2 regions of the Ruegeria sp. BC3 genome follow, and region 1 is predicted to be linked to the other one. Evidence: riboswitches for the same ligand, from Rfam matches in the RefSeq annotation. Region 1 holds a riboswitch; the other holds the start of a gene.
What was found. Region 1 has a riboswitch for thiamine pyrophosphate ahead of thiD (bifunctional hydroxymethylpyrimidine kinase/phosphomethylpyrimidine kinase). Riboswitches for the same ligand answer to the same signal wherever they lie in the genome.
Positions count from the first base shown of each region.

Region 1 (14,752 bases):
ATCATTGTCTCTAACGTCGACTTTTTCGGTGTCCAGCCCAGCTCTTGTCCGGCTCGGACCGATCCTGAGACCAGCTTGGTGCAATCCCCAGCCCGCCGTGGTCCAACGGTGTAAGGGACGTCGCGATTGGTGACCGCTTTGGAGTGGCTGATCACTTCCATTACTGAAAAGCCCGACCCGGTTCCAAGGTTGAACACGCGGCTTCCTTTGCCCTGTTCCAGCCAATTCAGCCCAAGGACGTGGGCGTCAACCAGATCACATACATGTACATAGTCTCGGATGCAGGTGCCGTCGGGCGTGTCGTAATCCGTTCCAAACACTGTCAGCCCATCGCGCTTGCCGTCGATGGCGTCCAGCATCAGCGGCACCAGATGAGTTTCGGGGCGGTGGAACTCGCCCACCTCTCCGTCCGGGTCTGCGCCAGCTACGTTAAAATAGCGGAAGATTACGTGGTTCAGCCCATGCGCGGCCCCGAAATCGCGCAGGATGTCTTCGATCGCTCGTTTCGAAGCACCATAAGCGTTCAGTGGCAGTTGCGGCGTATCCTCATCCAGCACCACATTGTCGTGCTCGCCATAAGTGGCGCAGGTGGAAGAGAAAACAAAGTTCAGGCATCCCGCCGCCACCGCTGCTTCGATCAGAGTCAAAGAGCCGGTCACGTTGTTCGACCAGTATTTTCCGGGCTCTGACATCGCCTCGCCGACTTGGCTGAGGGCGGCAAAATGCATCACGGCCACGGGTTCATATTTGGCGAATACGTCATCCAGCCGGGCACGGTCCAAAAGATCGCCCTGCTCGAACGGGCCAAACTTCACCGCGTCCTCCCAACCGGTGATGAGATTGTCGAAGGTCACGGGCGTGTATCCGGCCTGCGACAATGCCTTGCAGGCGTGGGATCCGATGTATCCGGCACCGCCGGTGACCAGAATATTCTTCATTCTTTGTTCCAGACTGTAGCTCAACGTCCCATTAGACGTTCTTGTTGTGGCTTGCAGGGGGAAAAACGGTCAGTCCAACCCCATGGCGGCCATCATTTCTTCCAGTTTTGGCACGTCCTGAGGATTGTTGAGCTCCCAGAACTGACGCCCTTTCGCCTCGACTTCGACGCAAAGAACTTTGCGGCCGTTTTCCATGAAACGAAGCTGTTCCAGACCTTCCAGTTGCTCCAGCGGTCCCACAGGCCACGTTGGGTACGCGGCCAGTGCATCGGGGCGATAGGCATAGACACCAACATGGTGGAACACGGGCGTGGACGCATCGCCCGCGAATGTCTCTGCGGTGAATGGCACAACTTCTTTTGAAAAATACATCGCGCTGTGGTCCGCGGCAAAGACCGCCGTGGTTCCTCCGACGCGCCCATGTTTGCGGTCATTCAGCAAACTGTTCAGCGCATCGCCGTCACAACGTAGAACAGGCGTTGCGACCCCAGCTTCGGGCGCGGCGCGCAGCCCGGTGATCAAGTCTTCAACGAACCAGTGCGGTGTCAATGGCGCATCGCCCTGCAAGTTCACAACGATGTCAAAGCCCGAGCCGAGCGCCTCATGCGCTTCGGCGCAGCGTTCGGTACCGTTTCCGCAGGATTCCGAGGTCATCACAACTTCGGCCCCGAAGCCTTCGGCGACGTCGCGGATGCGGTCGTCGTCGGTGGCAACGACCACCTTATCTACACCAGATACGGAACAGGCGGCGCGCCAGGATCGTTCAATCAGCGTCATGGCGTTGCCATTTGCGCCTGTTAGAGGAACGAGAGGTTTTCCGGGATAGCGGGTCGAAGCATAGCGCGCGGGGATGGCAATAAGTACGGACATCAGGCTTCCTTCAATTCAACACCCGGAGCGTAGGCGATAAAGAACGGGTTTGCATAGCCGTCCTTGCCATAGGTCAGCGGCGTGTGGTCGTCGAAGCGAACAACCTTACCGCCGGCACCAGCCAAGACAGCGTGGCCTGCGGCGGTGTCCCATTCCATTGTGCGGCCCACACGGGGATACAGGTCGGCCTCACCTGTCGCCACCAGACAGAACTTCAGCGACGAGCCCGCGCTTTTGCTGTCCTGAACCTGGTATTTGTTGATGTAATCCTCGGTCGCCTGATCGCGATGGGATTTCGAAGCCACGATCAAAAGCGCTGAATTGTCCGGTTTAGACACCGAAATCGGAGTGACTTCGCCAACGGTTTCTTTGTCCAACGCACCGGTTTCTTCGACTGCCTGACCATTGGCCTGAGTATAGAACATCCGGCCCCGTGCGGGCGCATAGACGACGCCGCGCGTCGGAACCCCGTTTTCGACCAGCGCGATGTTGACCGTGAAATCGCCACGCCGGTTTATGAATTCTTTGGTGCCGTCCAACGGGTCAACGATCAGGAACGTCTCACCCTTCTCGGAATGCGAAGCGGCCTGTTCCTCGGTCACCAGCAAAATATCCGGGAAGGCGGCGCGCAGACCGGCCGAGATCAATGCATCCGCTGCCTCGTCCGCCTCGGTCACGGGGCTGGCATCGGATTTGACTTTGACGTCGAAGTCATCTGCCTCATAAATCTGCATGATCGTGCCCCCGGCTTCCAGCGCCAGACGTCTGATTACGGGGATAAGGGCGTCATAGGTCACAAAAATGCTCCGTTCCTGAGGTTTATTGATTGAAATCCCTGACGGCCTTATGATGCGGCGGTTACGGAACGGCAAGAAATTCGTGGCAAGTTGCAGGCAATTCAGCGGGAAAGAGTGCTTACGTGTTTTACTTTGAGCGAAATAAGTCGCTGGCCGGCGGTGCCTTTACGACCTCCGAGCTCATCTACCACGCCGTTGTGCGCAGTATTCGCGCGCAACGCTCGAATGCTGTCCTTGCCGTGATGATAAACATTGTTCAGGTCGTTGCACTGGTAACGGTTTTCTACCTGATTATGACCTTGATCGGGAAGTTGACCGGTGTTGCAAAGATCCGCGGCAATCCAATCCTGTTTTTGTTGTCCGGTGTTTTTCTTTTTTTGACGCATGTTAAATCCGTAAACTCCGTGACCGGGGTCGCGACCGGCAACAACCCAATGATGCTGCATTCGCCGATGAACATGATGGTAGCCCTTTTAGCGACAGCTTTCGGGGTGTTCTACACCCAGTTGGTTTCGATACTGGTTATTCTCTTTGTGTACCACGTTTTGGTTGATCCGCTGGAAATCCAAGACCCCGGTGGCGCGTTTTACATGCTGGTACTGGCATGGTTCACAGGATGCTCAATTGGCGTTGTTTTTATGGCGCTGAAGCCATGGCTTCCAACATTCGTCGCCATCACATCCACTGTGTATCGGCGACTTCAAATGATCTTCTCAGGCAAGATGTTTGTTGCAAATAGCCTCGGAGGCCTCACGTTGACCATGTTCATTTGGAACCCTCTGTTTCACATCGTTGACCAGTGTCGCGGCTTCGTGTTTCGAAACTACTATCCGCGCAACACGAATTGGGAATACCCGCTTTGGGTTGGTCTCGTGCTGCTGTTGATCGGGTTGCTGGGGATTTTCTTCACCCGTCAACACGTATCCAAAAGCTGGGGTGCGCGCAGTTAATTTGCGACGCGCAATGTCAGGTTGATCCGTCCGCCTTTGGGTAACAGCTTGGATGATCCGAACCGGATCCGGTCCACCCCGTGATAAGTCAGGCGAGCTGGTCCGCCCATAATCACCACGTCGCCCGAGCTCAGCCAGATGGACTCGGTCTTGCCGCCGCGTGTTTCGTTACCGATGCGAAACAGTGCGTCGTCGCCCAGCGATATCGACAGGACCGGCCAGGAAAAATCAGCCTCATCCTTGTCCTGATGCAGACCCATGCGAGCGCCTTCCGCATAATAGTTGATCAGACAACAGTCAGGGTCGCGGTCCGGGCTGGCCAAATTGCGCCAGATGTTCAGAATTGTGTCCGGAATCTCGGGCCATTCCATTCCTTTGGGGTGTTGGGCCTGATAGCGATAGCCGCCTTTGTCGGTGACCCAGCCAAGTGCGCCGGCCGAGGTCATGCGCACCGACATCTCTTTGCCTGAGGGCGTGACTGGGCGGAATAGCGGTGCGGATTTCAGAATCGGGCGCAGATCCTCGATCAACCGGGTCTGTGCGGCCCCATCCAGATAGGCTTTTCTGATATCAAATCCGCGCAAGAGCAGCCGCGCCATCCAAGATTCCCCAATCCTTGCCAAAACCTTGCCCAAAAAGGCCACAGATTCCCGAAAACCTGCGATTTACACCGCTTGCAGGCTTTTGGTCTCGCCCTTATATACGCCGGGACGCGCAATGGTGTAGGGCTGTTGCGCAAAACAGATCGGGGCCAGATGCCATAACGGGTCCGGACCTCGGGACATCGCCTTGAAGAGAAAGGGATTGAACATATGGGAAAAGTAATCGGGATTGACCTCGGCACCACAAACTCGTGTGTGGCCATCATGGACGGCTCGCAGCCGAAGGTCATCGAAAACGCCGAAGGGGCGCGGACCACGCCCTCGATCGTCGCCTTCACCGAAGATGAGCGACTGGTCGGTCAGCCTGCAAAGCGTCAGGCGGTCACTAACCCCGACAACACGATCTTTGGCGTCAAGCGTCTGATCGGTCGTCGTGTGGATGATGCAGAAGTCGAAAAAGACAAGAAAATGGTGCCCTATGCCATCGTCGATGGCGGCAATGGCGATGCGTGGGTCGAAGCCCGCGGCGAAAAATACTCCCCAAGCCAGATCTCGGCCTTCACTCTGGGCAAGATGAAGGAAACCGCCGAGAGCTATCTGGGTGAGGACGTCACACAGGCGGTCATCACCGTTCCGGCCTATTTCAACGACGCTCAGCGTCAGGCCACCAAAGACGCCGGTAAAATCGCCGGTCTCGAAGTGCTGCGGATCATCAACGAACCGACAGCGGCTGCTCTGGCCTATGGTCTGGACAAGGAAGAAACCCAAACCATCGCGGTTTATGACCTTGGTGGTGGTACCTTCGACGTGACCATTCTGGAAATCGACGATGGCCTGTTCGAGGTCAAATCGACCAACGGCGACACCTTCCTGGGTGGTGAAGACTTTGACATGCGCATCGTCAACTACCTGGCGGATGAGTTCAAAAAGGAACACGGTGTCGACCTGTCGCAAGACAAGATGGCTCTGCAGCGTCTGAAAGAAGCTGCTGAAAAAGCCAAGATCGAGCTGTCTTCGACCTCGCAGACCGAAATCAACCAGCCGTTCATCTCGATGGGTTCGAACGGTCAGCCGCTGCACATGGTCATGAAGCTGACGCGTGCCAAGCTGGAATCGCTGGTCTCGGATCTGATCAAGAAGTCGATGAAGCCCTGCGCGGCTGCTCTGAAAGACGCCGGTCTGTCGGCTGCTGACGTGGACGAAGTTGTTCTGGTCGGTGGTATGACCCGGATGCCGAAAGTGATCGAAGAGGTCACCAAATTCTTCGGTAAAGAGCCGCACAAAGGTGTGAACCCTGACGAAGTGGTTGCCATGGGCGCCGCCATTCAGGCCGGTGTTCTGCAAGGCGACGTCAAAGACGTTGTTCTGCTGGACGTGACCCCGCTGTCGCTGGGTATCGAGACGCTGGGTGGCGTGTTCACCCGCCTGATCGACCGCAACACCACGATCCCGACCAAAAAGTCTCAGGTCTTCTCGACCGCCGAAGACAACCAGAACGCCGTGACCATCCGCGTGTTCCAGGGTGAGCGTGAAATGGCTGCGGACAACAAGATCCTGGGTCAATTCAACCTTGAAGACATCCCGCCGGCACCGCGCGGTATGCCGCAGATCGAGGTGACTTTTGACATCGACGCCAACGGCATTGTCTCGGTTTCGGCCAAGGACAAAGGCACCGGCAAAGAGCAGAAGATCACCATCCAGGCCTCTGGCGGTTTGTCGGATGACGACATCGAAAAGATGGTCAAGGACGCCGAAGAGAACGCGGAAGCCGACAAGGAACGCCGCGAGCTGGTCGACGCCAAGAACCAGGCGGAAAGCCTCATCCACTCGACCGAGAAGTCGATGGAAGAGCATGCCGATAAGGTTGATCCGACCACCATCGAAGCCATCGAGCTGGCGATTGCCGCGCTGAAGGACGAGCTGGAAACCGAAAATGCCGACAAGATCAAGTCGGGCATCCAGAACGTGACCGAAGCTGCCATGAAGCTGGGTGAGGCCATCTACAAGGCGCAGTCCGAAGAAGCCGAAGATGAGCCTGCAGCCGCTGATGCTGCTCCGGCCGGTGATGATGACATTGTCGACGCCGAGTTCGAAGATCTGGACGACGACAAGCGTAAATAACGGGTAACCGGGCCAATGTGGGCCGGTCCGCTCGCCGGGCCGGCCTATTTACGTTGAGGCAGAAGGAAGAACTGATGTCAAAACGCGACTACTACGAGGTGCTCGGAGTATCCAAGGGCGCTTCGGCGGACGAGATCAAGAAAGGCTTTCGCAAGAAGGCCAAGGAATTGCATCCCGACCGCAACAAAGACAACCCGGATGCCGAGGCGCAGTTCAAAGAAGCGAACGAAGCCTATGATGTGCTGCGCGATGCAGACAAAAAGGCCGCCTATGACCGCTTTGGTCATGCCGCCTTTGAAAACGGCATGGGCGGCGGTGGCCGTCCTGGTGGCGGATTTGGCGGTCAAGGCGATTTCTCCAGTGCGTTTTCGGACGTTTTTGACGACCTGTTCGGCGATTTCATGGGCGGGCAACGCGGTGGGGCCGGTGGCGGACGCCGGGCCGCGCGCGGGTCGGACCTGCGCTACAACCTGCGCGTGACGTTGGAAGACGCCTATGCCGGATTGCAAAAAACAATCAATGTCCCGACTGCAGTCGCCTGTTCGTCCTGTGACGGCACCGGTGCCGAAGGCGGCGTCGAGCCCACAACCTGCCCGACCTGTTCTGGCATGGGCAAAGTGCGCGCGCAGCAGGGCTTCTTTACCGTCGAACGCACCTGTCCGACCTGTTCGGGTCTAGGCCAGATCATCAAGAATCCCTGCAAATCCTGTAACGGTGCAGGCCGCGTTGAAAAAGAGCGCGCGCTGTCCGTCAACATCCCCGCAGGCGTCGAAACCGGCACCCGCATCCGTCTTGCGGGCGAGGGTGAAGCCGGGATGCGCGGTGGCCCTCCGGGCGATTTGTACATCTTCGTCGAAGTCTCGGAACACCGGCTGTTCGAACGTGATAGCGTGAACCTCTACTGCCGCGTGCCGGTCAGTATGGCCAAGGCGGCGCTGGGCGGTTCGATCGAAGTGCCCACCATCGATGGCGGCCGTGGTCGCGTGCAAATCCCGGCTGGCAGCCAGTCGGGACGTCAGATGCGCCTGCGCGGCAAAGGTATGCCTGCCCTGCGCGGTGGCGGCGTTGGCGATATGTTCATCGAGCTGGCCGTGGAAACTCCGGTCAACCTGACCAGCCGCCAGAAAGAGCTGCTGCGTGAGTTCGACGATCTGGGTGAAGACAACCACCCGGAATCAAAAAGCTTTTTCTCATCCGTCAAATCCTTTTGGGACGGCATGAAGGGCTGAATCGGCCTCATTCGAACGTCATTCAAGAGCCGGTCCCAAGGGATCGGCTCTTTGCTTTTCATAAGTCCAGTTTCACCATCACCTGCGCCAAAATTGGCCCTTGATTCCGTACTCAACCCCTGAGATTATCCGCCCAACCGTTGGGGTGCCCTGTCTGAAGGGCTGAGAGGCGCAGCTGCGCTAACCCATCGAACCTGATCCGGGCAATACCGGCGTAGGGAACGGTCTCGCAGTGCACAGACGTTTTTTATGCCTCGTTGCCCCTTTTGAACTGGAGCAACGACTTGGCACCCATTGCCTTAACAATTGCAGGATCCGACAGCGGGGGAGGGGCCGGAATACAGGCCGACCTCAAGGCCATGTCCGCGCTGGGCGTCTATGGTGCCAGCGTGATCACCGCGGTGACGGCGCAAAATACGCGGGCGGTCACCTCTGTCCACGGTATTCCACTTGATGTCATTGCCGCGCAGATCGAGGCCGTTTTGTCTGATCTCAACGTGAGCGCGATCAAGATCGGCATGTTGGCAACGCCTGAGATCATTCACTGCGTGGCCGACAGCATCGCAACGTTTCAGGGGCCAGTGGTTCTGGACCCGGTCATGATCGCCAAATCCGGCGATGCGCTTTTGGCCGAAGAGGCCGTACAGACCTTGCGCGACGTTCTTTTGCCAAGGGCTACTGCGTTGACCCCGAACCTGCCCGAAGCCGCCTGTTTGTTGGAAGTTGGGCCTGCAGTTGGTCGGGATCAGATGGTCGCACAAGGCCTTAATCTGTGCGCCATGGGTGCCAAATCGGTCTTGATGAAAGGCGGGCATGGAAGAGGTGACATTTGTCACGATATTCTGGTGTCAGCAGATGGCGTCATCGGTGAGTTTCAGGCCCCGCGTCAACAGACGCGCAACACCCACGGAACCGGCTGCACCTTGTCCTCGTCCATTGCGGCCGGGCTTGCCAAAGGCTTGCCGCTAGACCGCGCAGTTGCCGAGGCGCATGGCTATCTTCAGGGTGCGATCACCAAGGCTGACGCTTTGAATATCGGTCAGGGCCACGGTCCGGTGCATCACTTCCATCAGGTTTGGCCTGCATGACCGTCTGGTCGGTCATAGGCGCAGGCGTGGCTGGTCTGGCCGTCGCATCCGAGCTGGTGGCGCGCGGAGCGAGAGTGCAGATGTTCGATCCCGGCGGCCCGCCCGGCCCGCATGGCTGTTCCTGGTGGGCGGGTGGAATGCTGGCCCCTTGGTGTGAGTATGAGAATGCCGAGGAGCCGGTGCTGCGCCTTGGGCAGACGGCAATCGACTGGTGGTCGTCGCGCACTCAGGTGCACAGACGCGGTACGCTGGTGGTTGCCAACCCGCGGGACCTGCCAGACCTGCGCCGTTTTGCACGCCGAACTGAGGGCTTTTCCGAAACAGACCGTGACAAAATATTATATTTAGAGCCTGATCTGCATGGTTTCGCCAATGGTCTCTACTTTGGTGACGAAGCTCATTTGGACCCCCGTCAGGCGTTGCGGGATCTGGCCCGACAGCTTCGGGACCACGGGGTCGCGTTTCACCAAAGAATGGCACCAACGCAGTTGGACAACGCGATTGATTGTCGGGGTCTGCATGCGCGTGAATACTTGCCCGACCTGCGCGGCGTGAAGGGCGAGATGCTGGTGATCCGCTGCCCGGACATGACCTTGACCCGGCCTGTGCGCCTGCTGCATCCACGGATGCCACTTTACATCGTGCCGCGCGGTGATGGCGTCTACATGCTGGGCGCGACGATGATCGAATCCGAGGACAGCAGCCGGATCACGGCGCGCTCAATGCTGGAATTGCTCAGCGCGGCTTATGCGTTGAACCCGGCGTTTGGTGAGGCCGAAGTGCTGGAGATCGGTGTCGATCTGCGCCCAGCCTTCCCCGACAACCTGCCGCGTATTCGGCGGCTGGGGCGGACAATCTATGCAAATGGCCTCTATCGCCACGGCTACCTTCTTGCCCCGGCGCTGGCACAGGGCGTGGCCGATTTGGCCTTGGACAACAAACATTCGGAGATGGTCGATGAAGATCGTGCTTAACGGTGAATCGCGCGCGGTGCGTGCCGAAACTCTTGCGGAACTTCTGCAGGAATGCGGGTTCTCCGGTCGTGTTGCCACGGCGGTGAACGAGGACTTTGTCCCCTCTAGCCTGCGCATTTCCCACAAGATCAAAGACGGTGATCGGGTCGAAGTCGTCGCTCCGATGCAGGGGGGCTGAGCGATGAATGAGTTCTATGGCACGCGGTTGCCGAACCCCCTGATGTTGGGGACGGCGCAATATCCCAGCCCGGCGATCCTGGAGCAGGCCTTTCGCAATAGTTGTGCTGGGGTGGCAACCGTATCACTGCGGCGTGAATCCGGGGCGGGGCAGACATTCTGGCAAATGATCCGCGACCTGGGCGTTCTGGTTTTGCCAAACACCGCCGGCTGCCACACGGTCAAGGAGGCGGTGACCACAGCCCACATGGCGCGAGAGGTCTTTGACACCAAATGGATCAAGCTGGAGCTGATCGGTCACACAGACAGCCTGCAGCCCGACGTTTTCCAACTGGTCGAAGCGGCGCGCATCCTCACGGAGGATGGGTTCCAGGTCTTTCCCTACACCACCGACGATCTGATCGTGGGTGAACGTCTGCTGGCGGCAGGCTGTGAGGTTCTCATGCCTTGGGGCGCGCCTATCGGGTCAGGTCGGGGGCTGAACAACGAATACGCCCTACGTGCGATGCGCGCGGAATTCCCGGACGTCCCGCTGGTGATCGACGCTGGGATTGGCCTACCCAGCCATGCTGCGCGCGCGATGGAACTGGGCTTTGATGCAGTGTTGCTGAACACCGCAGTGGCCCGCGCCGGGGATCCGGCGATGATGGCCAAAGCGATGAAGCTGGCGATTGAGGCCGGGCAATTGGCTCATCATGCCGATCCGATCGAGGCCCGCGATATGGCTGAGCCCTCGACCCCTGTGATCGGAAAGGCGTTTCTGTCATGAGGCTCGACCGGTTCTACCCGATCTTCGACCACTCCGACTGGCTGCGCCGTATGCTGCCTTTGGGTGTGAAGCTGGTGCAACTGCGCATCAAGGACCAGCCTGATGCGGTGGTGCACGAGCAGATCGCGGTGTCTCGTGACCTATGCCGCGAACATTGCGCGGTTCTGGTGGTGAACGACTATTGGCAGGCGGCCATCGACGCGGGGTGCGACTGGATTCATCTGGGGCAGGAAGATCTGGACGATGCCGATCTAAAGGCCATTCGGCGCGCGGGCCTGAAACTGGGCGTTTCGACCCATGACGATGATGAGCTTGAGCGCGTGCTGGCCATGGACCCCGATTACATCGCCTTGGGACCGGTTTACCCCACGATCCTGAAAAAGATGAAATGGGAACAGCAAGGCTTGCCCCGTGTGACAGATTGGAAGGCGCGCGTGGGGGAAATTCCGCTGGTCGGTATCGGCGGCATGAGCGTCGAGCGCGCGCCGGGTGTGTTGACGGCGGGGGCGGACATTGTCTCGGTCGTGACCGACATTACGCTGAATGCAGACCCCGAGGCTCGGGTGCGGGCGTGGATCGAGGCCACTAGATGAGCCGCTACAGCCGTCAAATGATCCTGCCCGAGGTCGGTGCAGACGGTCAGGCTCACCTGTCCGCAGCGCGCGTTCTGGTGGTGGGCGCAGGTGGATTGGCAGCGCCGGCGCTGCCTCTGCTGGCCGGTGCCGGAGTCGGCGAACTTACCATCATGGACCGCGATGAGGTCGCGCTGTCGAACCTGCACAGACAGACTTTGTTTACCGAACAAGACTGCGGCCGCCCCAAGGCCGAAGTCGCCGCCGAACGATGCATTGCTTTGAACGGCGAAATCTCGATAGCAGCCGAGAAACAGGCTCTAACAAGTAAAAACGCTATCGAATTCGTTGGGCAGGCCGACATCGTGCTTGATTGCGCCGATAGTTATGCGGCCAGCTACACCCTGTCCGATACCTGCCACGCCCTGAGCAAGCCGCTCATCAGCGCCTCGGTTCTGGGGTTGTCGGGCTACGTTGGTGGCTTCTGCGGTGGCGCGCCGTCTTTGCGGGCCGTGTTCCCGGATGCGCCGGAAAGCGGAACCAGCTGTGCCAGTGCTGGGGTGCTGGGACCTGTCGTTGGAATGATCGGCGCGATGCAGGCCCAGATGGCGCTGAGTGTGATACTCGGCCTGGCCCCCTCTCCACTGGGTTTAATGGTGCAGTTGGATGCCCGCACCCTGCGCAGCAGTTCGTTTCGCTTCGACGACGCGTCAGAGCCCGCAGATCATTTCTCTTTCATCTCAGCGAGCCAGCTGACCGCGAATGATCTGATCATAGAACTGCGCAGCCCAGATGAAGCCCCTCATCCCATTCACCCTAAAGCCCGCCGCCAGTCAGCGGATTCGATCAAGATAGAGCCTAACACAAGTCAAAGACTGGCACTTTGCTGTGCTAGCGGGCTGCGAGCCTGGCGGGCCGCGGAACAATTGAAACCGAATTGGCCGGGCGAGATCGTCCTCGTCGCGGCTTCAACCGCGTGAAGAAAAGGAAACGCGAGACATGAAAAAGCTGATCACAGCGATTGCCCTTCTGGCCGCCGCGCCAGCCTGGGCCGAGGACAAGATGACCGTCCTGTTGGACTGGTTCGTCAATCCCGACCACGGTCCCATCATCGTGGCGCAGGAAAAGGGTTACTTCGCCGATGAAGGGCTTGAGATCGAAATCGTGCCCCCTGCCGATCCATCGGCCCCGCCGCGTCTGGTCGCCGCCGGGCAGGCCGATCTGGCGGTATCCTACCAGCCGCAATTGCACCTGCAGATTCACGAAGGTTTGCCGCTCAAGCGCGTTGGCACCCTGGTCGCCACCCCGTTGAACTGTCTGCTGGTCCTCAAAGATGGTCCGATCGAAACGCTGGGCGATTTGAAGGGCAAGAAAGTCGGCTTCTCGGTCGCCGGTGTGGAAGAGGCCGTGCTGGGCGCCATGCTGAACGCCCATGGCGTGGCACTGGACGATATCGAGATGATCAATGTCAACTTCTCGCTGTCTCCGTCGCTGATGACAGGTCAGGTCGATGCCGTGATCGGCGCGTTCCGTAACTTTGAACTGAATCAGATGGATATCGAAGGCGTCGCGGGCCGCTGCTTCTATATCGAGGAAGAAGGCGTACCGCCCTATGATGAGCTGATCTATGTCGCCAACCCCGATACGATGGACGCCGACAAAGTCGCCCGCTTTCTGGCCGCGACCGAGAAGGCGACACAGTTCATCGTCAACAACCCCGAAGAAAGCTGGGAAATCTTCGCCGCCACCTCACCCGAGCTACAGGATGAACTGAACGCGCGCGCCTGGGTCGACACTCTGCCCCGTTTTGCGCTGCGCCCGGCGGGTTTTGACGCGGGTCGTTATGCCCGGTTCGAAGCCTTCCTGAAAGACAGCGGCATGATCGACAGCATCAACCCGGTCAGCGCCATCTCGGTCGATGTGACCGCACCATGAGCGACTATGGCAAAGCCTTCACGCTGTTGCGTGGTGCCGCGCAGGGGCCGTGGCGGGACTATACCCGCCACGCCTTTGTCGAGGGCATGAAAGACGGCACCCTGCCGCGCGCCGCGTTTCTGCACTATCTGCGGCAGGATTACGTTTTCCTGATCCACTTTTCCCGCGCCTGGGCGCTGGCGGTTGTGAAATCCGAGACCCACGAAGAGATGCAGGCCGCGGCGCGCACCGTGAACGGCTTGATCAGCGAAGAGATGAAACTGCATATCGGGATTTGCGAGGCCGAAGGCATCCCGGAGGACCAGTTGTTCGCCACCCCGGAACGCGCAGAAAACCTGGCCTATACCCGCTTTGTGCTTGAGGCCGGGTATAGCGGTGATCTGCTGGACCTTCTGGCCGCCCTTGCGCCCTGTGTGATGGGGTATGGTGAGATCGGCGCGCGATTGGAGTCCGAGGCGATCTCAGACACTTACCTTGATTGGATCAACACTTATGCGGGTCCGGACTACCAAGAGGCATGCAAAGCGGTTGGTGAATTGCTGGAACAGTCTCTAACACGGCGTATTGGTCCGGAATATGCGAACTCTCCGCGTTGGCAACGTCTGTGCCAAACCTTCCGAACAGCCACCGAGCTAGAGGTCAACTTCTGGCAAATGGGCCTGACGCCGTGACCCCAGCGCCCGATCTGACCATCAACGGGTCTGCCACCATCAATGGCGCGCCTCTGTTCGTGCCGCTCAGCCTGACCCTTGCGGCAGGGCAGTGGACCTGTCTGTTGGGCGGGTCGGGCGTTGGCAAAACAACCATTCTGCGCCTGATTGCCGGTCTGGAAACCGGCGCGGATTTTGACGGAGAAATCTCCGCCAGTGACGGGAAATCGGTTCAGGATCGGGTTGCCTATATGGCACAGGACGATTTGCTGCTGCCCTGGGCCACGGTCGCGCAAAATGTCTGCCTAGGTGCACGGCTGCGTCGGCAAAAGCCCGATCTTGCCCGCAGGGATCGACTGATCAAACGGATGCTATTGGAAGATCATATGGGCAAGAAACCAGCCGAGCTCTCCGGTGGACAACGTCAGCGGGTTGCCCTGGCCCGGACATTGATGGAGGACCGTCCGATCGTATTGCTGGATGAACCTTTTTCGGCACTGGATGCCCGCACGCGGGCGGATATGCAGGACCTCGCGGCGGAGGCACTGCAGGACCGCACTGTGCTGTTGGTAACCCATGACCCGTCCGAGGCTGCCCGGCTGGGCCAATCTATCGTGGTCATGACTCAATTGGGCGTTACATCCTGCCAGCCCCCGCACGCGCCAGCCCCGCGCAAAGTTGACGACGTTGAAACGCTGGAAACGCAGGGCGCGCTGCTGCGTCTGTTGCGCGAGGAAGCGGCATGAAGTTGCTCTCTGCCCTTGCCGCAACGGTCTTTGCTCTGGTTATCTGGCAGGGGATCGTGTCCCTCACTGGCCTGCCAAAGTTCATCCTGCCGGGGCCGGCGCTGGTGGCTGAAACCTGGTGGCAGAACCGCTGGCTGATCGCGGAACACACATGGGTCACTGCGGTCGAGGTCATCATTGGCCTTGCCTGCGGCACCATTTTGGGGGTGGTCACTGCATTGCAACTGGCGAATTCCCGCGCCGCACGGGTGCTGGTGCAGCCGATGCTCGTTTTCACTCAGGCCCTGCCGGTGTTTGCGCTGGCCCCCTTGCTGACCTTGTGGCTGGGGTATGG
Region 1 covers NZ_JBQFUP010000006.1:104,906-119,657, reverse strand. Annotated here, with positions in the region: gene galE (UDP-glucose 4-epimerase GalE) at 1-938, opposite strand, end outside; gene ACR0MV_RS16480 (3-deoxy-manno-octulosonate cytidylyltransferase) at 1,008-1,808, opposite strand; gene cysQ (3'(2'),5'-bisphosphate nucleotidase CysQ) at 1,808-2,605, opposite strand; gene ACR0MV_RS16470 (hypothetical protein) at 2,707-2,991, opposite strand; gene ACR0MV_RS16465 (ABC transporter permease) at 3,010-3,555, shown strand; gene ACR0MV_RS16460 (alpha-ketoglutarate-dependent dioxygenase AlkB family protein) at 3,552-4,154, opposite strand; gene dnaK (molecular chaperone DnaK) at 4,368-6,278, shown strand; gene dnaJ (molecular chaperone DnaJ) at 6,353-7,507, shown strand; TPP riboswitch at 7,639-7,745, shown strand; gene thiD (bifunctional hydroxymethylpyrimidine kinase/phosphomethylpyrimidine kinase) at 7,792-8,595, shown strand; gene ACR0MV_RS16440 (FAD-dependent oxidoreductase) at 8,592-9,569, shown strand; gene thiS (sulfur carrier protein ThiS) at 9,553-9,747, shown strand; gene ACR0MV_RS16430 (thiazole synthase) at 9,751-10,515, shown strand; gene ACR0MV_RS16425 (thiamine phosphate synthase) at 10,512-11,108, shown strand; gene ACR0MV_RS16420 (HesA/MoeB/ThiF family protein) at 11,105-12,067, shown strand; gene ACR0MV_RS16415 (ABC transporter substrate-binding protein) at 12,087-13,022, shown strand; gene tenA (thiaminase II) at 13,019-13,693, shown strand; gene ACR0MV_RS16405 (ABC transporter ATP-binding protein) at 13,690-14,418, shown strand; gene ACR0MV_RS16400 (ABC transporter permease) at 14,415-14,752, shown strand, end outside.

Region 2 (14,752 bases), on a different contig from region 1:
AAGCCAAGGCACAATGGGAAGCCCAACAAAAGCTGGATGATGATCCGCGCATCACCACAATCGGAGAGTTCTTTCGCAAAACCAGCCTGGATGAGCTTCCGCAGTTCTGGAACGTGATAAAGGGCGATATGTCCGTGGTCGGTCCTCGCCCGATCGTTGCCTCCGAAGCGTCGCATTACGGAGAACACTACGACGACTACCTTTCCGTCAAGCCTGGCATCACCGGCCACTGGCAGGTCAATGGGCGCAGCAAAACGACTTATGCGGAACGGGTTGAGATGGATGTCGACTATGTGCGCAACCGATCATTTGCGCGCGACATCGCGATCATCTTCAAGACGATCAAAGTGATCGTTATGGGCGATGGGGCCCAGTGACCGACTGATCGCTTGGATCAGAAGAAAAGAAACAGTCCGACAACCAACCAGAAAAGGAGACAACCACCGATCACCAGCCGCCTCAGCAGCTTTGGCGAGGCAGATTCAATCAGGTTAGCAAGGTTGAAGCGCAATGTTTTACTCTCGTGAGCGAGTGCCATTTGCTGTGCTCGATTTTTGTTATTCATGATTACCTCCACCGCTACGCGGAGTTGGTTTTCCTGTCAATATTGCAGGTTTAGCGGGCTGTTTTTCGGCAAAAGTATGTCCAACCGAGGTTAGTCCTATGCGATTGAGTGTTTTCATTTCAGCAACAGTGTCCCCCGACAAATTACTGTCGGATTTTCCAAGATCAGTACTTAAACTGCTGGTACGCTGTCATATTTTCGGTCCCAGCAATTTCCCGAGTGGTGCGTTCGGCCGTCTGGTTTTGCAACCTATCAGGTCACAATCGAATTCTTGCACCGCATCTAATTCACTTTGCGTGTATGGCAAGCAGGCGGTGCCACCCAAGCGGGTTTTTGCTGGTAATTGTCGTTCACAAACGCGTGCTGCGGGTCAGACAGGGCCGTTATGACCCAGGCCAAACCCAGTCGAGTCGTCATTGTCAGCGACTTTTCCAAGGTGCGCGGTGGGGCCTCGAAACTGGCGGTCCTGCAGGCAGAGTTGCTTGCCAAACAGCGAATTCCCGTGACGTTCTTTTGTGGGGACGAAGGGGACCGGATGCCATCTGGGACCACGCTGGAGGCGTTGGGCGGGCAACGTCTGCTGGATCAAAGCGCCCTTTCAGCCGCCGCATCCGGGATTTGGAACCGGGATGCAGAACAGCGCCTGACCGACTGGATTTCCCGAAATGATGACCCGGACACGATCTATCATGTGCACGGGTATCACCAGACTCTGTCGCCATCGGTGTTGCGGCCGCTTCAGCAAGTAAAACAGCGCACGGTGATGCACGCCCATGACTACTTCTTAAGTTGCCCCAACGGGGCGTACTTTGATTTTCAGGACCGTAAGACCTGCACGCGCAGGGCTATGTCGCCGGCTTGCCTTTTACGTCACTGTGACAAGAGAAACTATGGACAGAAGCTGTGGCGTGTCTCGCGGCAGGCGGTTCAGAACCGGTTGCGCGGTCAGCTATTGCCCGAAGTGACAACCGTTCTGATCCACCGCGATATGGAACACCGCCTGTTTCCCGGTGGCGCACCCGGCGCTGTGATTGCAATCCCGAACCCTGTTGAGCCCTTGTTGTCTGAACAGGTGATCAGCCATGAGAACGACGAGTTCCTCTATGTCGGTGATATTCACGCCTACAAAGGCGTTTTCCTGCTTGCTGAAGCGGGACGTCAGGCAGGTGTGAAGCTCCGTTTCGTGGGTGACGGTGAGGATTTGCAAGAGCTGAAAGCCACTTACCCCGAGCACCGCTTCGATGGCTGGCAGGATCAAAAAGGACTGCGTCGCGCCATGCAAGAAGCGCGGATGCTCGTAGCCCCGACGCTTGGTCCAGAACCCTTTGGTCTGGCCCCGGTCGAGGCGCTGCTGTGTGGTGTTCCGGTTCTGGCCTCGGACAGCCTGTTGCTCAGTCGGGATATCTGCATGAAGAAAATGGGAACAAGCTTTGCAGCCGGGGATACTGGTGCGTTGGGGGCGACGTTGGTTGATCTTTCGATGGACGACGACAAGATCGCGCAGATGGCCTCGAATGCCCAATCTGGGGGCCACAGCATCTCTTTGTCGCCTGCCGCCTGGTGCAAGGCTTTGATTGGCCTGTATCGAACGATCCTGCAAGATGAGGACGACAGCCCAAGGGCGGAACACGATTATGCCAAAGCCGCATCATAAAGCTCTGGAGTTGCCCAGCGATGGTGCCTTCGGCCGCAAGGGCCTCATTTGTCCTGACGGGGGGCAAAAATGACGGAGGCCGCAAAGAAGAAGGAATCAGTTCTGCAGGGCGGGATCTGGACCATGGTGTCCAAGATCTTTACCCAGCTGGCACAGTTCGCGATCTTCATGGTGGCAGTGCGGCTGATGACACCTGCCGAATTCGGCATTTTCGCATTGGCCGCGGCGGTTATCGTCATCCTGACGCAGGTTTCAACGGCGGGCTGGCCAGAATACATCATGCAATGGCACGGGGACCGGGCGCGCATTCGCGAGACGCTTTGCGTGGCATTGATCTGTGGGTTCACCATTGCGGTCATCGGGGTCGTTGGTGGTGGTTTTGCCGCGAGAGTTTTCTCTGACCCCTCAGTCGGACCTTTGGTTCAAATCCTGTCTATCAGCGTGTTTTTCACCTCAGTCGGGGCAGCCTATAACGGAGTGATGGTTTGGCAGAACCGCTTGACCGGGGCGGCAATGGTGACGCTTTTGGCCGACCTTGCAAATCTGATCGTCGCGATCTGGGCATTGCTTCAGGGCTATGGGGTATTGGCGTTGGCTTGGGGTCGTCTGGTCAGTGCCGTGATCTGGAGCACTAGCGGGGCCATGGTCAGTAGGACCGGACCCTCTATGGTCCAACACGAAACGCTGGCCGACACTGCGGCGTTTTCATGGAAGATCATCCTGACGCGAATTGTGGTGAACGTCCGCATCTACGCTGCGACGCTCATTATTGGCGGATTCCTCGGGGCGACATCTGTTGGATACTTTCGCGCGGCGCAACGTATCGTCGCCGCCTTCGAAGAAATCGTAAGCGAGCCGACACGCATTCTGTCATGGAACTTGTTCCGGCGCAGCCGTGATGCGCAGGACGGGCCAGCGGGCTTCGGTGCCCTCGCATTACGGTTCTTCCCAGTATTGTATTACGGAGCGGTTCCCCTGTTTATCGGCGTGATCATCATGGCCGACACATTGACGGCCGGAATTCTAGGACCGGGGTGGGACGCGGCGACCCCCGTTCTGCGTATTCTCGCTGTTGCTGCTTTGATCCGGTGCAGCGGCCATGCCAGCTTTGCGATCCTTACTTTGGCTGGCCAGGTCTGGCTTTTGCCGTGGGTTACAGCTCTGTATTCGGGGATCGCGATCGCAGTGGTTCTTGCTGCGACGTCTTTCGGGATCACCGCAATCGCCATGGCCGAGGTAATCGCCGCGACCATAGCCTTTGTGATCAATGCGGTTGTCATGAAGCGGTACGCAGGGATCGCGTGGCAGACCATTCTGCTCAAAACTTGGGCCGTTCTGCCTGCCGTGGCCTTGGCTTGTGTACCAGTTGTTCTGGCAGAAAGGTTCGACCTGTTGTCAGGGGTGCACGACCTGATCCGGTTCGTTCTACTTGGGCTTTGTATGATGGCTGTATTCGCGCCTGCCATTCTTGTGCTGGACAAATCCCTTTGGGCCATGCTGCGAGATCGAAAACGCCCCGGAGCAACGCCTGCGAAAGGGGCTGAGCGTTCTGCTTGAACCTTGTTTCAGCGGCTCAATTCTGTATGTGTTTGTCGAATGCTAGCACGTGCCGAGAACCAAAAATCGAAGCAAATTACCTTTGAGATCTTTGTGCAGGCAGAGTTTGCGTATCTGGAACTCTCCTCCATCATTGCCGTGCTTCAAACAGCGAACGACGTCCTGAACCGGGATCTTTTCAAGTGGCAGATCACTTCGGATTCCCCCGGTTTCGTGTCGAGTTGCTCCGACCTTATCGTGCGAGCTACACCTGCAATTTCCGATCAGTATCTAAGCGATTGTTTGTGCGTCGTCGGCGGTCAGATGGGCGATATTGGCGTGTGGTTGCGGCGCGTGCGGGCCATGCAGAAACTCAAGCGACCGGTTGCCCTCTTTTCAGATGCAGCGCGCGAATACATCAAGGCAACCGCACCTCAATCCGGGCCAGTTACGGCGCATTGGCGCGATATCGGCGTGCTGCGTGAGGTCGGAGATTTCCCGACGCTGTCGGATAACCTAGTCGCGCGCAACGGTACGGTGCTGACCTGTGCCGGGTCCGGGCATGCCGCCGAGGCCGTTATCGGTATTCTGTCTGAAGTGCTCGAGCCGCAGGACCGGGCCGAGCTTGCATGCCAGATGATATTCAATGACGTGCGCGGTCACGCACAAGAACAGCCAAAAGGCCTTAGCGCAAATCCGAACTTTCTGGAAAAACGGCTGCAGAACGCCATCCGCATTATGGAAGAGAATACGGAACACCCTTTGCCAACCGCCACTCTGGCGCGCCGCGTAGGTGTCTCGACCCGTCAATTGGAACGGCAGTTCATGCTGCACCTGAGTACGTCACCGGGCAAATTCTACAGGAAGATCCGATTGAAAAAGGCGCTGACTCTGGTTTCGCATTCACAAATGCCGATCATCGATGTTGCGATTGCCTGCGGGTTTTCCTCGACCTCAACGCTGTCCCAGACATTCAAGGCAGAGTACGGCAAGACGCCAAACCAATTGCGCCGGACCGAGTGAATTGCGCGGCACGTTTAAGCTATTTCGGTCGCGTCGTGCGGCAAAGCCCGTGTTGGCCCGCCTGTCAGTTTGTAGACTCGCACCTTGCCAGTGCGTCCTTTGACCGGGAACGCGCCACAATCCTGCAGATCAAACGAAGACCCGATCTGTTTCGCGGTTGCGTCACTGATCAGAATCTTGGTTTGCTCGTCTCCGGGCAGGTCTCCGGCCAGAGTTTCAATGCGTGCGCAGGTGTTTACGGTATCGCCGATTACCGTGTAATTCGTTCTGTCTGTTGCTCCGATATTGCCCACGATCAGCGGGCCGGTGTGGACCGCGATTTTGACGTCATAGGCCACCCCGGCATCTGCCAGCGACTGTTTGATAGCCAACGCCGTTCTGCACGCTCGTTCGGCATGATCCATTTGTTCCTGCGGAGCGCCCCAAAACGCCATGGCGGCATCGCCAATGTACTTGTCCAACGTACCGCCTTCGGCCTGAATACAACGGTTCAGGATCTCGAAGTGACGGTTCAGCATGTCCGCTGTGGCTTGTGGCGTCATGGCCTCGGACGCGGGGGTAAACCCGACGATGTCGGCAAACATAACGGTCAGTTCGACCTCTCGCGGTTGTACGAGGTTGGGGTCGTCGGTGGTCAACAATTGCCGTACCAAGGCGCGCGGCAAGTAGGTTTCAAACCATCGCAACCCATCCAGCATCTTGTTGAAAGCCACGGCCTGGAGGTTCAGTTCAGCAACCCGGGACGGGGGAAGATAATCGATCTGATCCAGATGCAGTTCACTGATTTTGATAGCTTCTTCAGTGGACCTGTGAATAGGCGCGGCGAGTCTTTTAGCCAGTAGCAATGCCGCAATGACGGACGCCAACAGCAGGCCGCCGCTGACAAGCGCGGCGTCGCTGAGCCGGGACCATTGGTTGCTCCAATCGCTTAGTGGCGAATACTGACCGATCACCCAGGGTTCTGCGCCGAACTCATGAACGGTGCTGGTCAGGACCAGATGCTCGCCATCTGGCCGTTCGACAACAAAGCCATCAAAAGATCCGTCATTGCCCTGAAACTCGGGGGCTTGTGTCAGCATCTGTGAAATCACCGCGTCATCCAATGCGGCGACGGAATGCAAAGGCGCGTCGGCGTTTAGCCCATTGCCCGTCAGATTCAGCAATTTCGGATGAGCCAGAACGCGGCTGTCGCCATACAAAATGAACCCGGTTGCCCCGTATTTCCCCCCCAGCTCATTTATGAGGCCCGAGAAGTGATGCACGGTAGACGACACAAGGATCGCCCCTAGGAACGTTCCGTCCCGGTACGCAGGTATGGTCGCAGAGATATGCGTGCGTCCCTGGTCGAAGAATGGTTCGTTCCAGAACAGCTGATCATAGCTTTTCACGTCTTCCAGATACCTGAGCGTTCCCGCCGCCGGGGCTTGGTTGGTTGCAATAAAAGAGGGTCCGTCGGGGTCGGCCACATGCGTCGTGATAAACAGGCTTCCGTCCGGGTACACGATGGCAAGGTCGCTCAGATACGGGGCAGAGGCTGCGACGCCCTTAAAATACGCTTTCAGAAATTCGGTATCCGACAGGTCAACTTCGCCCGATCTTGCGTCTTCCTCAAGGGATTTGGCCAATTCCTCAATTGGTGTCGTAAGACTAAAGACATTGTCCTGAATTGACTCGACGATCATCGCGGCAGAGGTGTTGAGCAGTTCCGTGGTGTTCCGCACGTTTGCGTAAGTCGACACCAACAGCACCGCACCCGCCGACAGCGCGACGAGGCCGCCGATCGTCAGTGCCAGCAGGACGGAAATTCTGATCTTCAAACTGGAGCCCGAACTTGTGCGTTCGCGCGCAACGGTATTAGAGCGCCCTAAGTCTATGTCTCTGCTGGCCATACTTGAACACTATTTGGCTTGCTGGTTCGTTTCAACGCAGACATGGCCATTGCTCGACCCGTTCCCGCCAGTGTGCAGTGAAGGGTGGGCCAATAGCTCTAGGAACCGAGATAGGCACGCAGGCTTGGCGGGGGATTATCGAACAGTGTCTCAGTCTGAGCGGGCGCGTGTACCATCTCGTCTGCGACAAGTATAGTCTGATCGGCAATACGGCGTGCATCCTGCGGATCGTGGCTGACCATCAACAAGGTCGTGTCGGTCTCGGCCACAAGACCAGCGACCAAATCCAGCATCTCGGCTTTGAGGGCTGGTCCCAGCGCTGCAAATGGTTCGTCCAAAAGCAAAAGCGCGCGGCGTTGAACCAGGACGCGCGCCAGAGCGACCCGGCTTTGCTGCCCGCCGGACAGCTCTGCCGGTCGGCGGTCCCCAAGTCCGGACAGAGCAACCCGGTCGAGCGCGGATAGAACCTGGGTCTCTTCGTCGGGCGTTAACCGTCCGTTCGGGCGCAGGCCCAAAGCGACGTTCTGCGCAGCAGTAAGGTGAGGAAACAGGTTCCCATCCTGAAACAGCATCGCCAAAGGGCGCTGACCCGGGAGCAGATTGGAAATGCGCGCGCCATCCCAAAGGATCTGGCCCTGCTTGAGGTCCCGAAACCCGGCGATGGTTTCCAGAAGGGTGGATTTACCTGCACCCGATGGGCCGATAATCGCGACGCTGGCACAGGTTTCGATCTCGATATCCGCGCTTAGGGTGAAAGATCCGTTTTCAATCACGCAGCGATCAAGCTTCAGCATGCCAGCGGCCTCCTCGGTCCAAAAGCCAGAACGCGCCCATCGACAGTAGCAGCAGCAAAAGCGCGCCTCCAGCGGCGGCTTGCATCTGATAGGCTCCCATCAGACGATAGATTTGTAAGGGAAGCGTGGCGATCTGTGGATCAGCAAACAAGGCGATCACGCCAAGATCGCCCATCGACAGGGCCGCTCCAAGTCCGGCAGCAAAACCGATTTGAGGACGCATGCGCGGCACCAGAACACGGCGGAAGAACGTCCATTTCCCCATGTTGAGTGACAATGCCAGACGTCCGTGTCTGGCGGTAATGTCCTTTGCGGCAGGCACCAGAATGCGCAATGCGAAGGGCAGGGCCATCGCGGCATTCACCAGGGCGGTAACGGGTAATGCCAACATGGTCGGGTTCACAACAGGCCGGATCAGAATGAACAGGCCGGTGCCAATAACCAGAGGTGAGGCGGCCAGTCCAAGGATACCGCTCAGTTCAACCAGTCCATGCCTCCCACTTGCGACGGCGGTGGCCATGGGCAGGGCTAGAACCAACAAAATGAGCGTGCTGGCTGCGGCAACGAAGACAGACGTAAGCGCCGCGCGAAACACCAGCGCAGGCATGTCAAATACTCCCGCCAGCCCTGAGATCACGACGGAAGCCAAGGGCAACAGCAGAAAGGCAGCGGCCGCCACGATCCAAAAGGCGTCCAAAGCGGGTGCGCCGCCGTCCCAGCGTCGCAAGGCGCGATCCAGACCCGTGCCAAACCCGTCGCCGCGCGAAAACCTCAGCGCAGCCAGAGCTGCCGCCGCGGTCAACGCCAACTGCAGCGCCGACAGAAGCGCGGCGCGGCCAAGGTCGAAGTCGTAGGTAAAAGCCTGGTAGATTGCCAGTTCTATTGTGGTTGCCCGAGGTCCTCCGCCAAGCGTGAGGGCGACGGCGAAACTGGTCAGGCAGATCGCAAAGATCACAGCGATAACACCCGGCAACGTCCGTTTGAGCATCGGCAATTCGATCAGGCGGAACATCGCCATGCCGTTGCAGCCAAGTTGGGCGGCCAATCGAAAGCGTTCGGCGGGAATTTCTTGCCAAGCCTGCAACACAAGGCGGGTGGCCAGAGGAAGGTTGAAGAACACATGGGCCAGAACAACCCCATGCAAACCATAAATCCGAATGGGCGGCAGGCCGAAAACACCTAGAACGTCAGAAATCCATCCCGACCGGCCAAAGACCTGCAGCAGACCGAGGATAGCCACTATGACCGGGAGGATGAACGGCGCGCCCAAAAGGGCAATCAACGCACGGCGACCCGGGAACCGCCGACGGGCCAAAGCTCGTGCCACTGGTACGGCCAGCGCGACGCTGAACAACGCGGACAGTACGGCCTGAGTCAGCGTGAACCGCAGCGCCGCCCAGTCGGCGGGGCTGAACCCGCCGCTTGTCTCAGCACGCAGGGCGACCGCTGCAAGTGTGCCCAGGATCAGCGCAGCGACCAGCGCCGCTGCACCGATGCCCGGCCATGCGCTTATTGGCTGAGCGCGTTCTGCCATTCAGCCAGTGCCTGATCCCGCACTGCGGCGGCTTCATCGGGTGAGAAAAGCAGTGACTTGGCGGGCACGGTTAGGGTGTCGAACCCTTCTGGCAGTCCGTCCGCCGGGGTGACAGCAGGGTACATCCAGTTGGTCGTCGGGATGATTTGCTGGAACGCGTCCGTTACCATGAAATTCAGGAATTGGTCGGCCAGTTCAGGTTGGTCTGTCCCAGCCAGCTTTGCCGCCACTTCGACCTGCAGATAGTTGCCTTCGTCAAAGGCAGCAGCTGCCTTGCTGGCGTCTTCCTCGGCGATCAGGTGATAGGCTGGCGACGTGGTGTAGCTGAGAACCATATCGGACTCGCCTTCCAAGAACAGGCCATAGGCCTCGGACCAGCCTTTGGTAACGGTCACGATGTTATCGGCCAGGCCCGCCCAAATCTCGGGCGCCTCGTCGCCATAGGCCGCTTTGACCCACATCAGCAGGCCCAGCCCGGGTGTGGATGAGCGGGGGTCCTGGATGATGATCTTGGTTTCACTGTCGGCCAATGCGCGGAAATTGGCGGGCGCGGTGGCGTCAGCGTTGTGGACAAAGGCAAAGTAGCCCCAGTCATAGGGTGTGAATGTGTCGTCCGACCACTCGATCGGCAGCGCGAATTCGGCAGAAACAGGGTTGGGTGCAAACAGACCGGTTTCCTTTGCCGCCGTGATCAGGTTGGTATCGAGGCCCAGAACCACATCGGCATCCGAGTTTTCACCCTCAAGCCGGATACGCGACAGCAAGGCCGCGCCGTCTTCAACGCCCACAAGATTCAGTTCGCATTCGCATACAGCTTCGAACGCTTCTTTGACCTGCGGGCCGGGGCCCCAGTCAGATACAAAGCTGTCATAGGTGTAAACGGTCAACTGAGGTTTGTCGGCGGCGATGGCCGACGTTGCACTCAGGATTCCCGCAGCAATCAGCAGATGTTTCATGTCATCCTCCATTGCGGCGAGAGGGCAAGGATGGATGAAACCGAAACCCTTCCCTCCGCCGGTTCTAGCCGGTTCAGGTTCTACGGGTTCGCCAAAGGCATCTCAGCGCGGCAGGCCGCGCACCCCGAGGTAAAGGTGTCACTAGGAGGGATTGGTGCGAAAGACAACCATATTCGACGACGCCATCGACCTTGTGAAGGCTTGGGCCCTTTGAACCAGAAAGGTGAACGGTCCAAAGGGCCGCAAGATCAGAAGTAGCGCAGCCAGATATACATGTTCGCGATCATCAGGGTCAGGATCATGATCGGGAATGCGATTTTGGCAAAGGCGATAAAGCCGATGGGTTGCTTGGCCTTTTCCGCGAATGCAGCCACGGTCAGGTTGGCGCTTGCCCCCAGCAGGGTGCCGTTGCCGCCCAGACAGGCCCCAAGTGCCAACGACCACCACAGCGGCTCAATCGCGTCCTTGCCACCAAATGTGTCGGCGGTGGATTCAATCAGCGGGATCATTGTGGCAACGAATGGGATGTTATCCAGAATGGCCGACAGGATGCCCGAGGCCCAGAAGATGAAGAACGCGGTCCACATCATGTCGCCCTGGGTCAACTCCAGCACCTTTTCTCCGAAGAAGGCCAGAAGCCCCACGTGCTCGACCCCGGCAACGATGACAAACAAGCCGCCGAAGAAAAAGATCGTGACCCATTCCACCTCACCAAAGATGTGGTGCACGGACTCGGTCTGTTCTTCGCCGTGCTGATGACCGTAGGCCAGCAGCATCAGCAGGCCTGCACCGGCCAGCGCAGACGTGCCCGGCTGAATGCCGTAGCTATGGCCCAAGGTAAAGCCAAGCAAGACCAGTGCCAGAACAGACAGCGATTTGATCATCAAAGGAACATCGGTGACCGCTTCGGACTCGTTGAATCCCATGATCCGCTCGCTTGCGGACTTCGGAATTCTGGCCAGTTCCTTGCGGTTCATCAGATAGATAATGCCGGTCAGAACAACCAGACAAATGGCCGAAATCGGGGCGAGGTTCACTACAAACTGGTTAAAGCTCAATCCAGCGGCCGAGCCGATGATAATGTTGGGCGGGTCACCGATCAGGGTGGCGGTGCCGCCGACGTTCGAGGCCAGGATTTCGGCGATAAAGAACGGAAACACCCGCGTTTCCAGCGCTTCGGTGATCAGCAGCGTGATAGGAGCAATCAGCAGGACGGTGGTCACGTTGTCCAGCAACGCCGAGAAAACTGCTGTGATCAGCGTCAGCATGATCAGAATGCCGGTTGGGTTTGCCTTCACCGCTTTGGCGGCCTTGATCGCCACATACTGGAACAGACCGCATTTGCTGGTGATGCCCACGATCACCATCATGCCGATCAGCAGGGCCAGAGTATTGGAATCAACCCCGGCCACGGCTTGTTCTTGATTGATGATGCCGAACAGGACCATCAGTGATGCGCCCAGCATTGCCAGAATGGCGCGGTTGACCTTTTCGGTTATCAGGACCGCATAGACCAGGATCAGAATGCCTGTTGCGACCCAAAGGGGATCTATTCCCAATAGTTGTGGAACAGAGAGAACGGCCTCTCCGTGTGACGTCGAATGCGTTGCCAAGGTATTAGTCCGGTTTGTAGGGGTTAGCTGAGTGCGCGGTTCAGAAGCGAATTGGCGCTGACAGTGCCAACGAAACGCTTGGTCTCGGGTTCAACAAGGATCACGTGCCGTTTGTACTTGTAGATCAGGAAGATGCCTTCCATCACCGGCGTGTCGGGGGCAGCCACGGGGATGTTCGACGGCCTCGACATATTGTCGCGAACCTTCTCGGTCTTGAGCCGGTCAAGCTGCTGTTCGAAATCGTCCCGCGTCAGGTTCATAAAGCTCAGCGAGTCGATGGCAACGCGCGATGCATCATCATTCAGGCCGATGGTTGCGGCCTTGGGCAGGATCAGCTTCAACAACGTTGGTGCGGTGAACACGCCAACATAGGTTCCATCGGAGTCCACCACGGGCAAAAATCGCGCGCGGCTGCGGCGGATGATGTTGAAGGCTGTGGCGACGCTTTCGTCGGGCAGAATGGTTTTTTGTACCTCGGGCGGTACCATTACGTCATAGCAGGTCAGGCCCATGCTTTTCCTCTGACTTTGCGTGGCTTGGGTGGGGCTCCACCGGAAAGCCACGAAAAACGCCCGGGCAATGCTGGTTCAAGCCTGTCTGAGCGAATCAAAATTTGTTGATGCGCACTGATTCCATTGCCGGTCGGGATTGACCAGCCCTGATTCGAGATTAAATCGCGATTCCCCTGCGTGAAGTCGCCAAGCGGAACGGCCTACTGTCGTTGCAAAAAGTCAGGACCACCTTTGTGGCGCGGGAACCCATAGCCGTTCACGAAAACCACGTCGATGTCGCCGGGCCGGGCCGCAACGCCCTCATCCAGAATTGCCAAACCTTCCTGTCCAAGTGCGTCCATGCAACGGGCGGCAATCTGTTCTTCGGTCAGTTTGGCTGGTGCCACTCCGTTTTCACGGGCAGTGTCGGCGATCAAATCCAGTACCATCTGGTCTGTGGTCGCCCCGTCCGGGCCGTAGGTATAGAATCCTGCCCCGGTTTTTCGCCCTTTTCGGCCGGCCTCAACCAGCGCATCGTGCACCTTGAAAGCATAAGGGTGCACTTTATCGGCGGGCAGGGATTTTCGCATCAGATAGCCGACATCAATCCCCGACAGATCAAGCACCTGAAACGGCCCCATGGCCATTCCGAAGCTGCGCAGCGCTTGATCGACGATCTCTGGCGAGCCGGATTCCAAAAGAAGAATTCCGGCCGCTTTCTGGTAGCTCTGATACATCCGGTTTCCAATAAAACCGTGACAATTGCCCGCGATGACGCCGGTTTTGCCCATCTTTTTCATCGTTTGCGCCAATGTTGCCAGAACCCACGGCGAAACTTGATCGGTGCGAATGATCTCGACCAGTTTCATGATATGCGCGGGGCTGAAAAAATGAAGGCCCGCCACTTGATCGGGCCTGTTCGTCGCGTTCGCAATGGCGCTGACATCCAGATAGGACGTGTTTGTTGCCAGAATAGCCGACGGCTTGCAGGCTTTGTCGAGCCGGACGAAGATCTCTTTCTTTACGTCCAGCAGCTCAACGGCGGCTTCAATGACCAGGTCGACCTCGGCCAGATCTGCATAGTCGGTCGTCGGATGTACCAGAGTCAAAATCTCGGCCGCGCGATCCTGCGTCAGTTTTCCTCGTTTGGCGCTTTGTGAAAGGTTTTCACGGATACGGTCGATACCTGCGGCCGCAGCTTCGGGTGAGATTTCGACCAACGTGACAGAAATCCCATTCGTGGCAAAGAACTGGGCGATGCCTGCACCCATGGTACCCGCGCCGATCACACCGACCGAAGCAATCGGACGGGCAACAGTTGGGTCAATGTCGTCGATCTTTGAACTGGCGCGTTCGGCGGCAAAAATATGACGCAGGGCTTTGGATTGCGGGCTTTTGCGCAGTTTCAGCGACAACGCGCGTTCGGTTGCTTTTCCCGCGTCCACATCCGGTCCGGTTGCCGCCTCGATCGCATCAATGACGGCCATAGGCGCATCCAGCCCGCGCTTGCGTTTGGCACACATTGCGCGCCATTGATCGAACAGGTTCGGGTCAAAGCTGTCTGGCGCAATGGCTTGGTCCAGTTTGCGCGCAGTCTGGCCCTGGTCGATAATTTTCCGGGCAAATTCAATGGCGTCTGGTTCCAGATCGTCCACAATTTGATCGATTAACCCCGATGAAAGCGCCGCTTCGGTGCCGACCGGTTTGCCTTCGACCGCCATGTTCAGGGCCGGTTCGACACCGATAAGCCGGGGTAACCGCTGGGTCCCGCCCGCCCCCGGCACGAAGCCGAGGTTCACTTCGGGCAGGCCGAACCGGGTGCCAATAACGGCGACACGATGGGAGCAGGCCAACGCAATCTCAAGTCCTCCGCCAAGGGCTTGGCCGTGAATGGCTGCCACCAAGGGTTTAGTGCAGCGTTCGATATGGTCGGTCAGATCGTTCAGATGCGGCGGTACGGGGGGCTTTCCCAGTTCCGAAATATCAGCCCCGGCCATGAAGGTGCGGCCAGTGCACAGAATGACCGCTGCCTGCACCTTTGGGTCCGAATCGACGTTAGAAACTGCATCTTTCAGACCCTGCCGTACAGCTTGCGAGATTGCATTCACCGGAGGGTTGTCGATCCGAATGACCGCAACTGCGCCATGTTTTGAAATGGTTGTCACAGTCATGGCCGTCCCCGGTAATGTCATAGTGGCTGAGGCTGTCATTAGCTCTTTTTTGCGGCAATCAAAAATATGATGTTGTGATGCATTCTATCGATTTTTTGTATGGTCTGGTTGTCATAGACATAAGAAAATCAGATAGAGTACAGAGGTAAATAGTATTTTCCTAGATAAGTTCAGAGCCCTAACCTTGCCGCAAATGACCACAGCCAAGCGCATCCAGTTTTGCGCTGTTGGCCCTATGCAAGGACGTTGCAATGAACCTTGGTTCCCTCGTGACCCGATCCGCCCTCTTCTGGGGTGATCGCATCGCTCTGAAAGATGAACGTGTCGCCCTGACATATGCGCAGGTGGACGAAAGGACCAACCGGCTGGCCGCGGCTCTGACCGAGCTTGGTGTGATAAAAGGCGACCGCGTGGCCGTTTTGGCCTGGAACCGTGTGGAAATCGCCGAGGCCGAAGTCGCCTTGTTGAAAGGCGGTTTCACACGGGTTCCAATCAACGCGCGCTTGTCCGAGGACGAGGTTGTGCA
Region 2 covers NZ_JBQFUP010000002.1:531,293-546,044, reverse strand. Annotated here, with positions in the region: gene ACR0MV_RS07825 (sugar transferase) at 1-377, shown strand, start outside; gene ACR0MV_RS07820 (hypothetical protein) at 395-565, opposite strand; gene ACR0MV_RS07815 (glycosyltransferase) at 951-2,219, shown strand; gene ACR0MV_RS07810 (oligosaccharide flippase family protein) at 2,289-3,776, shown strand; gene ACR0MV_RS07805 (GlxA family transcriptional regulator) at 3,816-4,778, shown strand; gene ACR0MV_RS07800 (adenylate/guanylate cyclase domain-containing protein) at 4,793-6,595, opposite strand; gene ACR0MV_RS07795 (thiamine ABC transporter ATP-binding protein) at 6,766-7,461, opposite strand; gene ACR0MV_RS07790 (thiamine/thiamine pyrophosphate ABC transporter permease ThiP) at 7,448-8,995, opposite strand; gene thiB (thiamine ABC transporter substrate binding subunit) at 8,971-9,951, opposite strand; TPP riboswitch at 9,985-10,088, opposite strand; gene ACR0MV_RS07780 (ArsB/NhaD family transporter) at 10,200-11,564, opposite strand; gene ACR0MV_RS07775 (CBS domain-containing protein) at 11,588-12,076, opposite strand; gene ACR0MV_RS07770 (3-hydroxyacyl-CoA dehydrogenase NAD-binding domain-containing protein) at 12,277-14,226, opposite strand; gene ACR0MV_RS07765 (class I adenylate-forming enzyme family protein) at 14,478-14,752, shown strand, end outside.
Region 2: linked by a shared signal. The riboswitch ahead of thiB (thiamine ABC transporter substrate binding subunit) and the one ahead of thiD (bifunctional hydroxymethylpyrimidine kinase/phosphomethylpyrimidine kinase) in region 1 are both predicted to bind thiamine pyrophosphate.